Regions from separate parts of the Kocuria palustris genome, predicted to be linked through region 1. Evidence: riboswitches for the same ligand, from Rfam matches in the RefSeq annotation. Region 1 holds a riboswitch; each other region holds the start of a gene.
The links. Region 1 has a riboswitch for thiamine pyrophosphate ahead of JOE55_RS05365 (ECF transporter S component). Riboswitches for the same ligand answer to the same signal wherever they lie in the genome.
Positions count from the first base shown of each region.

Region 2: it holds a riboswitch for thiamine pyrophosphate, as region 1 does, so the genes downstream of both, JOE55_RS12350 (NUDIX hydrolase) here and JOE55_RS05365 (ECF transporter S component) in region 1, are expected to answer to the same signal.
Region 3: it holds a riboswitch for thiamine pyrophosphate, as region 1 does, so the genes downstream of both, JOE55_RS07240 (thiaminase II/PqqC family protein) here and JOE55_RS05365 (ECF transporter S component) in region 1, are expected to answer to the same signal.

Region 1 covers NZ_JAFBCR010000001.1:1,217,640-1,221,841, forward strand. The annotation lists gene JOE55_RS13420 (ATP-binding cassette domain-containing protein) at 1-1,570, opposite strand, end outside; gene JOE55_RS05365 (ECF transporter S component) at 1,567-2,265, opposite strand; TPP riboswitch at 2,381-2,485, opposite strand; gene JOE55_RS05370 (DUF4235 domain-containing protein) at 2,631-2,912, opposite strand; gene mnhG (monovalent cation/H(+) antiporter subunit G) at 3,020-3,409, opposite strand; gene JOE55_RS13425 (monovalent cation/H+ antiporter complex subunit F) at 3,409-3,795, opposite strand; gene JOE55_RS05385 (Na+/H+ antiporter subunit E) at 3,792-4,202, opposite strand, start outside.
Region 2 covers NZ_JAFBCR010000001.1:2,760,249-2,764,450, reverse strand. The annotation lists gene mobF (MobF family relaxase) at 1-588, shown strand, start outside; gene JOE55_RS12360 (hypothetical protein) at 839-1,192, opposite strand; gene JOE55_RS12355 (hypothetical protein) at 1,662-1,871, opposite strand; TPP riboswitch at 2,077-2,193, shown strand; gene JOE55_RS12350 (NUDIX hydrolase) at 2,228-2,701, shown strand; gene thiD (bifunctional hydroxymethylpyrimidine kinase/phosphomethylpyrimidine kinase) at 2,698-3,507, shown strand; gene JOE55_RS12340 (nucleoside 2-deoxyribosyltransferase) at 3,582-4,052, shown strand; gene JOE55_RS12335 (thymidylate synthase) at 4,042-4,202, shown strand, end outside.
Region 3 covers NZ_JAFBCR010000001.1:1,624,292-1,628,493, forward strand. The annotation lists gene JOE55_RS07230 (LLM class flavin-dependent oxidoreductase) at 1-745, shown strand, start outside; gene JOE55_RS07235 (FMN reductase) at 742-1,404, shown strand; TPP riboswitch at 1,543-1,635, shown strand; gene JOE55_RS07240 (thiaminase II/PqqC family protein) at 1,629-2,333, shown strand; partial or broken gene JOE55_RS07245 (MMPL family transporter) at 2,359-3,381, opposite strand; gene rplI (50S ribosomal protein L9) at 3,756-4,202, opposite strand, start outside.

The sequences.
Region 1 (4,202 bases):
CGACCGCGCGCGGCACGGGCCGCACCGGGACCTCCCGAGCGGCCAGAGCGCGGATCAGCTCGGCGTCATGGGTCACGACCACCACGCAGCGACCCCGCTGCACCTGCTCGGCCAGCAGATCGACGACGGCCGCCCATGTCACGGCATCCTGGCCGAAGGTCGGCTCGTCGAGGATCAGGATCCGCGGGGCCGCGGCCAGCACCGTGCCCACCGACAGGCGGCGCTTCTGCCCGCCGGAGAGCGTGAACGGGTTTGCCTCGGCCAGCTCCGTCAGCCGCAGCCGATCGAGCAGCTCGTCCACGCGCCCGGCGATCTCCTCCTCCGGGACCCCGGCCCGGCGCGGGCCGACCGCGAGCTCCTCGCGCACCGTGCCGGTGAGGAACTGGTGCTCCGGCTCCTGGAAGACCGTGCCGATCCGCTCCACGAGCTCGGGACCGGACCACACCGAAGGATCGTTCGGGATCCCGTCGGCCAGAGCGTCGGCGGCGCGCACCGCACCGGAGGCGGGCACGAGCAGCCCGGCCAGGCTCAGCGCCAGCGTGGACTTGCCGGCTCCGTTGGGACCGGTCAGGGCCACGGCCGACCCGGCGCGCAGCTGGAGGTCGACCGGCAGGGCTGCGGGGGCTCCGGCCATCGAGTCCTCCGGAGCGGGCCGCCCCGAGCGCACGCGCCGTCGGCGCCTGGACAGCCGGCGCTGCGAGGGCTGCTCGCGCGAGACCTCCAGGGCCTCGGCACTCAGCAGCAGGTCGCCTGCCAAGGCCTCCGGCAGCAGCGGCTCGACCTGCGCCCCGGGAGTCCACACACCGGCTCGGCGCAGCTGCTCGGCGTAGGTTCCGTGGGCGTCGAGCAGCTGCGTCGGAGATCCGTCGGCCACCACGCCGCGCGGACCGAGGACCACCACGCGATCCACGAGATCGGCCCACACCTCGGTGCGGTGCTCGACCACCACCAGGGTGGCCCCGGTGTCCTCGACGACCGCCTCGACGGCCCGGCGCACCGTGGCCACGCCCTCGGGGTCCAGGTTGGCGGTGGGCTCGTCGAGCAGCAGCAGCCGCGGGCGCATGGCGGTGATCCCGGCCAGCCCCAGGCGCTGCTGCTGACCGCCGGACAGGGCGGAGGTGTCCCGGTCCGTGGAGATCTCGAGCCCCACGGAGTCCAGGGCGCGGTCCACGCGCGGGCCGATCTCGGCCGCCGGCACCGCGAGGTTCTCAGGCCCGAAGGCGACGTCGTCACCGGCCCGCGCCAGCAGGATCGAAGACTCCGGATCTTGCTGCAGCAGCCCCGTGACCGCGTCCCGCTGCGCCGCCGGGCGCCCGTCCACCAGCAGTTGCCCGCGGGGGCCGCTGCCCGCGCCGTCGTCGGTCTCGTCCTCGGTCTGGGGCAGCACCCCCGCCAGGGCGTGCAGCAGGGTGGACTTGCCCGACCCACTCGCCCCGAGCAGCAGGACCCGCTGACCGGCGGGGATCTGCAGGTCGAGGCCCTGCAGCGCGGGCTCGCCGCGGCCGTCGGGCTGCCAGCCGAAGCCGCGGGCCGTCACGCTCGCCCCAGCGGTGCGGACAGCCTCCGTCATCGCCCGGAGGCCAGGCCCGACAGGACACCGGTGGCACGCAGCGCGCGCACGAGCAGCCACATGGCAAGCCCGGCGATCACCGCGCCAGAGGCCGTGCCCAGCACGACGTAGACCGCCTGGTGAGCCCCCGGCCACTCGTAGTAGTAGAGGAGGCACTCGCTCAGCGTCCCGAGGGCGCCGGCCAGCGCCCCGGAGGCGATCGCCACAGCCGGTCCGAAGCGGCGGTAGCCGAAGGCCAGGAAGACGACCTCCGCTGCAGCGCCCTGGATCAGGCCGGAGATCACGACGGTGGCGCCGAACGTGGTGCCCAGCAGCCCCTGGAAGGAGGCGGCCAGCAGCTCGCAGGCCAGGGCCGCTCCCGGACGGCGGATGATCAGCGCGCCCAGCGGTCCGGCCAGCAGCCACCCGCCCACCAGCAGCCCGCCTGCCGGCGGGTAGCCGACGGTCAGCGCCTCGGAGACCGGGTAGACCAGCGACGACCAAGCCCAGAACAGGACACCGCAGGCGGCGGCCAGCACCGCGAGGACCACGAGGTCGAGCACGCGCCACCGCAGGCGGGAGCGGGAGCCGCGCTGCGGGGAGCGGGCGGCGCCGTCCGGGCGCGGGTGGGGACCGCTCTGCGAGCGCGGATCGAGGCCGGGATCGGCGCTGCTGCGATCGGGGCACAGCGGGTCGGTGCTGCGATGCTGCGTCATGGTGCTCCTCCTGGGGCATCGGGGGCGCCATGGCGTCCCGCTGATCAGGAGGGGAAGGATGCGTGCCGCGCTCGATGGCGGGGCCGGAAGGCGCCGATGCCGCTGCGCGACAGCACCCTCGAGATGCTCGACTCCCTTCGCCGGTGCTAGCCGGAGCAGGTTCGAGGGTCTGCGGCGGACCGCACTCTCAGCGCCCTCGGGCGCTCCCCTGTCGTATGCCCGGGATCCTACGCCAAACGCGCAGCAGATGCAGGTCGCCCTCAGCCGGGCCCGGAACGGACGAAGGCGCCGGGAGCACACGGCTCCCGGCGCCTTCGCTATCGATCAGCAGGCCGCGCGCAGCGACCGGCCCGGACCGGTCGAGATCAGGCGCGGCCCTTGGCCTTCTCCTGCGCCTTGAGCTCGGCCTTCTCGCGCTGCTCGGCGACCTGGCGGTTGACCAGGGTGCGCACGACCGTGGTCAGCACGCCGCTGACCACGGCGAACAGGACGATATCGAGCCAGCGGTCCTCACGGGGGTCATCGCCCTTGGACGGGACCTGGCGGCCGGTGACCTTCTTCCACGTGGCGTCGAGGCCCTTGGTGGCGGCCTGCACGCCCAGCACGGACGCGCCGGTGCCGATGAGTCCCATGATCTTGGGGTTCATGTCATCTCCTACCCCGAGTGAGCTACTCGGGAGATCGCGGAACCGGCGCCTCAGCCGGCGCCGGAGGTTCGGTGCTCACCCTAGCGCGCTCGGCGAGCCGTCGCGGATCACGACGGGCGATCCGCGCCGCCCTGCGACTCGGCGGTGTCGGCCTCGTCCAGGGCTGCGGCCAGGTCATCGGCGATCAGCGTCTCATCGAGCACGTGCTTGGTCCGATAGCTCGAGCGCCCCACCATGTGCGCCGAGACCGGCGCCGTGAGCAGCATCAGGGCCCAGCCGAGCAGGGCCAGCGGCAGCAGCGTCCACTCGCGGGAGTGGATTACCACGGCCAGCAGCATGCACAGCAGACCGAGCACCTGCGGCTTGGTGGCCGCGTGCATCCGCGACAGGACGTCCGGCAGCCGGATCAGGCCGAGGCCGGCCGTCAGGGACATGAGGCAGCCCACGAGCAGCAGCACGCCCACGACGATGTCGAGCACGAGGTCCATGGGATCCATCAGCGGTGTCCCTCCTTCTCGGACGGGGAGGGCTTCTGCATCGGGGCGGGCCGGTGATCCTGCTCGGCCCGCTCGCCCTCGACCGGCTCCTTGGTGGCGCCCTCATCGGTCTGGCCCGTCTTCCGGGGCCGCGTGGGCTGGACGAACCGCGCCACGGACACCGAGCCGATGAAGCCCAGCAGCGAGACGGTCACGATGACCATCATGTAGTCGGAGTGATCGCTCCAGACCATCTCCAGGGCGATCGCGGCGACCACCACGGAGAGCAGGACGTCGCTGGAGAGCACGCGGTCCAGCAGCGAGGGTCCCTTCACCAGTCGATACAGCACGCCGGCGGCCGCACCGGCGAGCATCACGAGGCACACGGCCATGACGATGGTGCTCATCGGCTCTGCTCCTCATCCCCTCGTTCGGCCTTCGATCTGTGGGCGTAGCCCGCCCAGCTGCGCAGCACGGCCCGAGGGCTGAGTCCACGGCCCTTCTGGGCGTCCTCGCGCCGCAGCGCGGCGTAGTCCTCCGGAGAGCCCATCATGCGGATCCAGGCAGCCTCGGTGTTGCGCACGGACTCCCGGAAGTGCTCGATGTCCTCGTCGTCGTGCACGTCCAGGACGTGGAAGTAGAGGATCGCGTTCGGACGGTCCACCTCCAGCAGCACCGAGCCCGGGATCAGTCCCGTGGTGCTTCCGGTCGCGGTCATGATCAGATCGGAGTGCGAGCGCATCTGCACGGCGGTCACCGACGAGGAGGCCCTGGGCCCATGGGCGATCACGGTCCACATGACCTCGAAGCTGGC
Region 2 (4,202 bases), 1.5 Mb from region 1:
GCCGAGGAAGCCCAGGCGGCCGGACGACTGGCAACGGCGGGATGGTTCGGCAAGCGGCGTGCGCAACGCGAGCACGACACCGCCCACGAGCACACACAGGCCTTGCGCGGTCGCCTGTCCTCGGAGTGGGGCACTCTCCCGCGGCCCGCGGATGACCTCCATGAGTGGGCGGGCCGTGTCGCCGCCCAGCAAGCCGAGAACGCTCCCGAAGTGGTGCAAGCCGACGAGGCCGTAGTCGCGGCGCGGCAGGCGCGTACCGGGTTGCAGGAGCGTCATCGCCGCGACCGACTCGCACTCCTGGCGCGGCTCCACGGGGCGGACAACGTCCGCCGTGACCCCGACCGATACTTACGCACCAGCCCCCGGAGGCAGGCGGCCAAGTGGAGGGCGTCGACAGAGGAAGCGCGGGCTGAGGCCGCCGAGCTCCGTCGCCCGCCACGGGATCAGGCAGTGGATCTCATCGAGATCAAACGCGCCGCCACCGAAGCCCGCGCGACAGCACTCGGGGAACGCCAACGGCAACTCGTCGACGAGCAGTACCTCACCCGGAGTGCTCCCCGCAGAGACCGGCCAGCACGCGGCCTCTAGATCGCGTACCGTCCATGTTTCTGCCTCTCCGTCACGGCTCGGTTTGCTAACCAGTTCGGGTGGTGCTGGGCGTTGAGCGTGTAGCTTCTTCGACCGTTTAACTGTTCCTGCGGTTTTGTTCCGTTCGTACGGTGCTCCGAGGGCATCGAGGGGTTCGCACATTTTGCGGGCCCGTTCTCCTCGACCCAGTGTGACCGGGCCGCCCGCACGCTGGTCTCATTCCGCGCGGCGGTGGCGATACGTGGAGTGTTCATAGCCCGACCCCTCGGTCGTGTAGCCCCGGCCCCTGGTGTGGCGGACCGAACGGCGGGTCAGGGGCGAGGCGGTATGCTCGCCGCTGCAACGCCGCGTGCAGCTCGTGATCCAGGGCATCCATCTTACGTGGAGGGCGGGGCCGGGCGAACTTCGCCACGACTTGTTCCATCCGCTCGGCGACCTTACGCTCAGGGCTGGAAGCGGCCGGAACCAGCGCCGGGTAGAGCAATGCGTCGAGGCCGTCGGGATCGCGGTAGATCGCGACGGTGCGGGCGTGGGCGAAGACGTGCGGGTCGATCTGGTTCCAGTCGAGGACCCATCCGGCCTCGACCGCGAGCTGGTTGAACAACGTGAACTGGCTCCTCGTGTTCACTCACGGAAGGGGCGGATCGCTGTCGTCTCTCCCCACGCCCAGGCCAGGCCCTCGGAGAGCCCGGCCCGGTCCCGACCGCGAAGGTGATCCATCTTCGCGAGGACACCGAACACGCGGACGGCCTCGTCGGGGATGAACTCGGGCAGACAGTGCGCGATGCCGGTCCCACCGGGGCCGGTGTTCGTATCCCGCAGGCGGCCGCCCCAGGTGTAGAAGCCCTCGACCAGGCGGCGTGGATAGCCTGCAAAGGTGGCAGGTCAAAGTCGCCGATGATCGGGGTGCGGGCCAGCTCGCGGGCACGAAGGCCGGTGACGGCGGTCTCGGCTTCCTTCCACGCTGCCGGATCGGTGTAGCCGGGGATGTTGACGAGCACCTCGGTGCCGGGATCTGTGCAATGATCCGGCATCACCGTCCACCCCCACCCGCGACCCTGGCCTGCGGCGTGCTACCGGGTGATGCCGTACTTCGCGTCGATCTGCGCCAGCCGGACGGCGATGGCGATGGCGTCATCGCCGGGCATCTCACCGGCCAGCACCTTGCGATCCAGGGCGCGGTCGGCGTCGGACTCCTCTCCGCCAGCCATCCGCTGGCCAGCAGTGACCTGCGCTTCGAGCCGGTCGATCTCGGCCTGTGACAAGGCCTTCGTCGTCGCCATGACCAGTCCTCCTTCATGCTCGACCGACACCTTCCGGTCTACCGTCCAGTACCGACACCTACCAGTGGATCCACCCGTGGGGCGGGGACTTGCTCCATCAGGCGCAGTCGCGTCACTGGATGGGTGCGCAGGCGATCCCAACACCAGTATCCGGCGGCAGTCTATCCGCGCAGGGTGTGTCTGTGACGGCGTTCTGGTAGATTCGGGTCGTACCGAGGGGTGTCCCGTCAAGGGGCTGAGATACCACTGGACGTTGTCAGCGTGGTGACCCTAGAACCTGATCCGGACCATGCCGGCGAAGGGACTGGTCTAGCAGGGCTTCTTTCCTTCGCTGGCCTCCACGCTAGGAGGTCACAGTGTCTCATGCTGTTGTCGTTCCTGACACTTCCTCATTTGACGCGCACCCAAGGGTCGCGGTCATTTCTGTCCTCATCAAAGACGACCATGTCCTCTTGGCGCGACGTGCGAACCCTCCCGATGCAGGATTCTGGGGATTCCCGGGCGGGAAGATCGAATTCGGAGAAACAATCGCCCAAGCCGCCGAACGCGAACTCAGTGAAGAAACCAGCATCATCAGTGAGGCCACCGGTGTCTTGACCTGCCTTGACGCGTTCAGCCGCGACGAGAACAGACCATTAGTCAGTCATTTCGTGCTCGTCGCCGTGCTCTGCCGGTGGCGCTCGGGGCAACCCCACGCTGGCGACGATGCCCTCGAAGCACGCTGGTTCGCCCTCGACGAAGTCGACGAAGCCCGGCTGACCCTGAGCAAGGATGTCGCCGAGGTCGCTCGGTACGCCGCCACACGGCAGCAGAAGGAAGTGTGCGCATGACGGTCAAGAACGTCCTGTCCATCGCGGGAACCGACCCCACCGGTGGGGCAGGCATCCACGCCGATCTCAAAGCCTTCTCAGCGATGGGCGCCTACGGCATGGCCGCGATCACTGCGGTCGTGGCGCAGAACACGCGCGGTGTGCGCTCGTTCGTGCCCCTTGATCCGTCATTCGTTGGTGAGCAGATCGATGCAGTGTTCGACGATGTGCGTGTCGACGCGGTGAAGATCGGTATGGTCGCCAACGCCGCCATCGCCGAGGTCATCGCCGAGCGCCTGCACCACCACGAAGCTGAGACCGTGGTCCTGGATCCGGTGATGGTCGCCAAGAGTGGCGACAGGCTGTTAGACGACGATGCGGTGGCTGCCATCCGGGACACCCTCGTGCCGCTGGCCACGGTCATCACCCCGAATCTTCCCGAAGCCGCCGTGCTCCTCGATACCGAGGATGTCACTAATCTGGGGCAGATGGAGGACCAGGCCACCCAGCTGCGTGGACTGAGCTGTCAGTGGGCTTTGCTCAAAGGCGGGCACCTCACGAGCGAGACGGTCAGTGTCGACTACCTTGCCGGCCCCGACGGCGTCTCCACCTACTCGTCTCCCCGGGTCGAGACCCTCAACGACCACGGCACCGGTTGCACCTTGTCGTCGGCAATCACTGCGCTGTTGCCCGGCCACTCGGTGCCCGAAAGTGTGGACCAGGCGAAGACCTACCTGCAAGACGCTCTGGTTGCCAGCGACCGCCTCAACGTCGGCCAAGGTCATGGTCCTTTGCACCATTTCCACCAGTTCTGGCCGCGCGGGTAGGGATGCAGAACAACCCCTTCTCGTTCCGCGCGATCGGGGGCCAACCACATCGACTCATGAAAGGAGCCGTGACTATGACGCGAAAGATGTTTCTCGCCGGCCCGTTCAAAGCTCTCGTCGATGCTGACACCCATGTGATGGGCGATGCCGAGATCGACAAGTACACCTCGATCATCGACTTCTTCGAAGGCCAGGGGTGGGATGTGCACTGCGCCCACCGCAGAGAGGGCTGGGGTCGTGAGTTCATGGAACCCAGCGAGTGCACAATCATCGACTACACGGAGATCGCCGCCTGTGACGTCTTCGTCGCGTTCCCCGGCGCACCCGCGTCCCCGGGCACGCACATCGAGATCGGGTGGGCCTCAGCCTGGAAGAAGCCCGTCGTCTTGCTCCTCGAAGAGGGAGCTGAGTACGCGTTCCTCGTCCGGGGCCTCCCAGCGGTCGCCGACGTTGAGAAGATCATCATCGATCCCGAGCAGCCCACCGCGCCACGCATCCTCGCTGCGATCGAGCGCGTGCAGGGAGGAGCCGTCAGTGAAGCCTGAGTATCCCGACCTCCACACGCTCTACCTGGATTCACTGCGACAGGTCTACACCGGGTTCGAATACCAGAACAGTCCCCGTGGGCAGGACGAACGCGAAATCATCGGCTTCACCGCGCGCCTGACCAACCCCGCCCGGCGATATTGCTTGGC
Region 3 (4,202 bases), 410 kb from region 1:
CATCGAGAACTACCACCTGCTGCGCAAGCTGTGGCGCGAGGGGGTCGTGAACTGGCAGGGCAAGTTCCGCACCCCGCTCAACAGCTACACCTCCACCCCGTGGCCGCTGGATGACACCCCGCCCTTCGTGTGGCACGGCTCGATCCGCTCCCCGGAGATCGCGGAGCAGGCCGCCTATTACGGCGACGGCTTCTTCCACAACCACATCTTCTGGAACATCGAGCACACCGCCTCGATGGTGAACCTCTACCGCCAGCGCTTCGAGCACTACGGCCACGGCGCCGCCGACCAGGCAATCGTGGGCCTGGGCGGCCAGATCTTCGCCGCTGAGACAGAGGCCGAGGCCAAGCGGGTCTTCCGCCCGTACTTCGACGACGCGCCGGTCTACGGCCACGGCCCGTCGCTCGAGGACTTCTCGCGGATGACCCCGCTGACGGTCGGCACCCCGGATCAGATCGTGGAGCGCTACCTGGGCTACGCGGATCAGGTGGGCGACTACCAGCGCCAGATGTTCCTGCTGGATCACGCCGGCCTGCCCGAGGAGGTGGTCCTGGAGCAGATCGAGATCCTCGGCCGGGAGATCGCCCCGCGCCTGCGCGAGGGCTTCGAGGCACGTCGCCCGGCGCACGTGCCCTCAGACCCGCCCACCCACGAGACCCTGCGCGCCCAGGGTCCGGACTCCAAGCACCGCCAGGTCATCAACGCGCAGCCGCAAGACGAGCAGAAGGAGGATGAGCAGCGATGACCCGTCAGCTCGTCGTCGTCTCGGCGGGGCTGTCCTCGCCGTCGTCCACCCGCCTGCTGGCGGACCGGATCGCCCAGGCCGTCGAGTCCCGGGTCGGCGCCCGGGGCGAGGCCCTGGAGGTCCACCACGTGGAGCTGCGGGACCTGGCCCTGCCGCTGGCGCAGGCCATGACCACGGGCGGGCTGCCCGATCCGCAGCTCGACGAGGTCAAGCGCCTGGTCGCCCAGGCCGACGGGCTGGTGGCGGTCACGCCGATCTTCCGGGCCTCCTACTCGGGGCTGTTCAAGATGTTCTTCGACGTCCTCGACGACGAAGCGCTGATCGACCTCCCGGTGCTCATCGCCGCGACGGCCGGCACCCCGCGCCACAGCCTGGTCCTGGACCACGCGCTGCGCCCGCTGTTCTCCTACTCGCGGGCGGTCGTGCTGCCCACGGGCGTGTTCGCCGCGACCGATGACTTCGGCTCCGGGGACACCGGAGGCCTGGAGTCGCGGATCGCTCGAGCCGCCTCCGAGATGGCGACGGCACTGGTGGCCGAGTCCGCTGGGGTGGAGGGCTTCCTGCCCACCGAGCCCGCGCGGGCGCCACGTCGCAGCGGCGTGGACCTGGGTCCGGTCACGGACTTCGCGAGCCTTCTCAAGGGCCACGACGGCTCCTGACGGGCTCACCGAGCTCTCGGAGGACCCATAGGCCGCCTGACCTGCTCATATGTCGAATGTGCAATATGAGCAGGTCTCGTCTCTCGCAGCGGAACCGGCTACCGCCCTGTCGGCATCCGATCCTGCCGCCTATAGTGGGCTGCGGACACGGGGTGCGCCGCCGGCGCTGAGATCAGACCCGTGGAACCTGCTCCAGCTCGCACTGGCGAAGGGATGTCCCCTTGATGAACTCCACCTCGAACATCGCCCCCCAGCCCGCCGTCGAAGCGGCCGGTCCATGGACGCAGTCGCTGTGGGATGACGGCGCGCAGACGGCAGCCGAGATCCAGGACTCGAGATTCGTGCGCGCCCTGCTGGACGGAACCCTTGACGACGCGCGGTTCACGTTCTACCTCGCCCAGGACGCCCTGTATCTGGCCGGCTACGCCCGGGCCCTGGCGGCTCTGTCCGCACGCTGCGATCACGCCCCGGACCAGCTCGCGTGGGCACAGGCCTCGGTCGGCTGCCTCACGGAGGAGGCCCAGCTGCACCGCACCTGGATGGCCGCCCGTCCGGAGGCCGCCGACGAGCCCGCCAGCACCGTCACCGCGGCCTACACGGACTTCCTGCTGGCCGCCGCCCTGGGACAGGACCGAGCTGTCGGCGCTGCTGCAGTGCTCCCCTGCTTCTGGCTCTACGCCCAGGTCGGAGCCTGTCTGCCGTCCGTGGAGCCGGATCACCCGTATGCCGCATGGCTGGAGACCTACCGCGATCCCGACTTCGTGGCTGCAACCGCTGCAGCCCTGGAGCGCGTCGAGCGGGAGCTCGCACAGAGCTCGGAATCAGGCCGTGCGGCAGCACAGCGGGCCTATCTGGCAGGCTGCCGCCACGAGCTGGCGTTCTTCGATCAGGCCCTGACTCAGGATCAGTCGGAGACCATCCCGCGCTGAGAGCGCGGACCGACTGACGGGACCCTCACCACGGTCCCTTCCGGTGCCGCGGCGCCGTGTCGGCCACGTGGCGACCGCGGCGTCGTCGGGCCGACGGCGGCGTGATGTGATCCCCGAACTCCTCCGGCTCGCGCCGCGCCAAGGGGCCCGTATGCGGATCCTCGGGGGCCTCCGCCAGCCCGATCCGATCGTGCACCCACCGCAGCGGGGCCGGTGCCCACCAGTTGGCCCGCCCGGCGATCCGCATGAACGCGGGCACCAGGACGCCGCGCACCAGGGTCGCATCGAGCAGGATCGCGAACGCCGTACCCAGGCCGAACAGCTGCATGAAGCTCACCTGGCTCGTCCCGAAGGCCGCGAACGACACCGAGAGCACCAGCGCCGCGAGTGTGTTGATGCGCCCGGTGTGCGCGAGCCCCTCCACGACCGCCATGCGGTTGCTGCCCGTCTGCTCCCACAACTCCTTCATGCGCCCGATCAGGAACAGCTCGAAGTCCACCGACAGCCCGAAGGCGATGCAGAACAGCAGCACGGGCATGGACATGTCCAGCGGGCCCCGCGTGAAGCCCAGGAACCCGGAGAGCCAGCCGTGCTGGAACACGAGCGTCACCACGCCCAGCACCGCCGGCAGGAGCACCAGCGTGATGGGCACGGCGATGTGCTCGGCCAGCCCCAGGTCCTTGATCACCTGCTGGCTGTTCGAGGCGATCATGGGCGCGGAGCCGCCCACCAGCACCTCGGTGCCGTCGCCGCGCTCCTGGCTCAGTTGGTCCACGAGCTCCGTGGAGATCTCAGTCTGCTCGGCCAAGGTGCCCTCGATGTGCGCGACGACCATGCCCGTGCGGCCGTCTTCAGAGCTCAGCGGGTCGCTCATGCCGGGATCGCTGAAGGCATGGACGGACTCGATGCCGTCGTGCTCGCGCAGATCCGCGGCGATCTCCTCCCCCACGTCAGCGGAGTCGGCTGCCTGGGAGCCTTCGGGGGCTCGGACCAGGACGACGAGGCTCGCCTCCCCGCCGACCTCTTCGTGCACGATCTGCTGTGCCCTGGCGGATTCCGAAGTCGGGTCGGCGTAGCCGCCGCCGGGAACGTAGCACGGGAGACGACGCCGGCGTCGGTGCTGGTCGGCGCAGAAGTCGGCCGTCCTGGGGACGGGTCATGCGCCCGCAGCAGATCCGCGCCGCGCCCGGGCCCCGAGGGCCGGGAACAGATGCGAGATCACCGCGCAAGGGACCACATCAGGGCCTGCCCTGTGTCGCTGCGCAGGGCCGTCGTCGTCATCCGCCGAACGGTGACCTGTCAGGGGCAGAGCCGCCCCCCGCCGGCGCCCGACAGGCCCGGCAACGACGACGAGCCGCCGCCCCGGAAAGGGGCGACGGCTCGTCGGTCAGGCGTGCCGTGCAGCACGGCTCACCCAAAGGATCAGGCGGGGACGACCTCGAACTCGATGTTCGCGTTGACGTCCTCGTGCAGGCGCACGGTGGCCTGGTAGGTGCCGACGGTGCGGACCTGCTCGCGGATCTCGACCTTGCGCTTGTCGATCTCGCCCAGGCCGGCGGCCTTGACGGCGTCGGCGACCTGCTCGGCCTTGATCGAGCCGAACAGACGGCCCTCGGCGCCGGCCTTGGCCGGGACCGTGACGGTGGCCGAGGTCAGCGAGGCCGCCAGGGCCTGCGCGTCCTCGAGCGAGGCGAGCTCACGGGCCGCACGAGCGGCCTTGATGGACTCGATCTGGCGCTCGGCGCCCTTGGACCACTGGGTCGCGAAGCCGCGGGGGAAGAGGTAGTTGCGGGCGTACCCGTCCTTGACCTCGACCACGTCACCGGCGGAACCGAGGTTGGAGACCTCGTGCGTCAGGATGATCTTTGC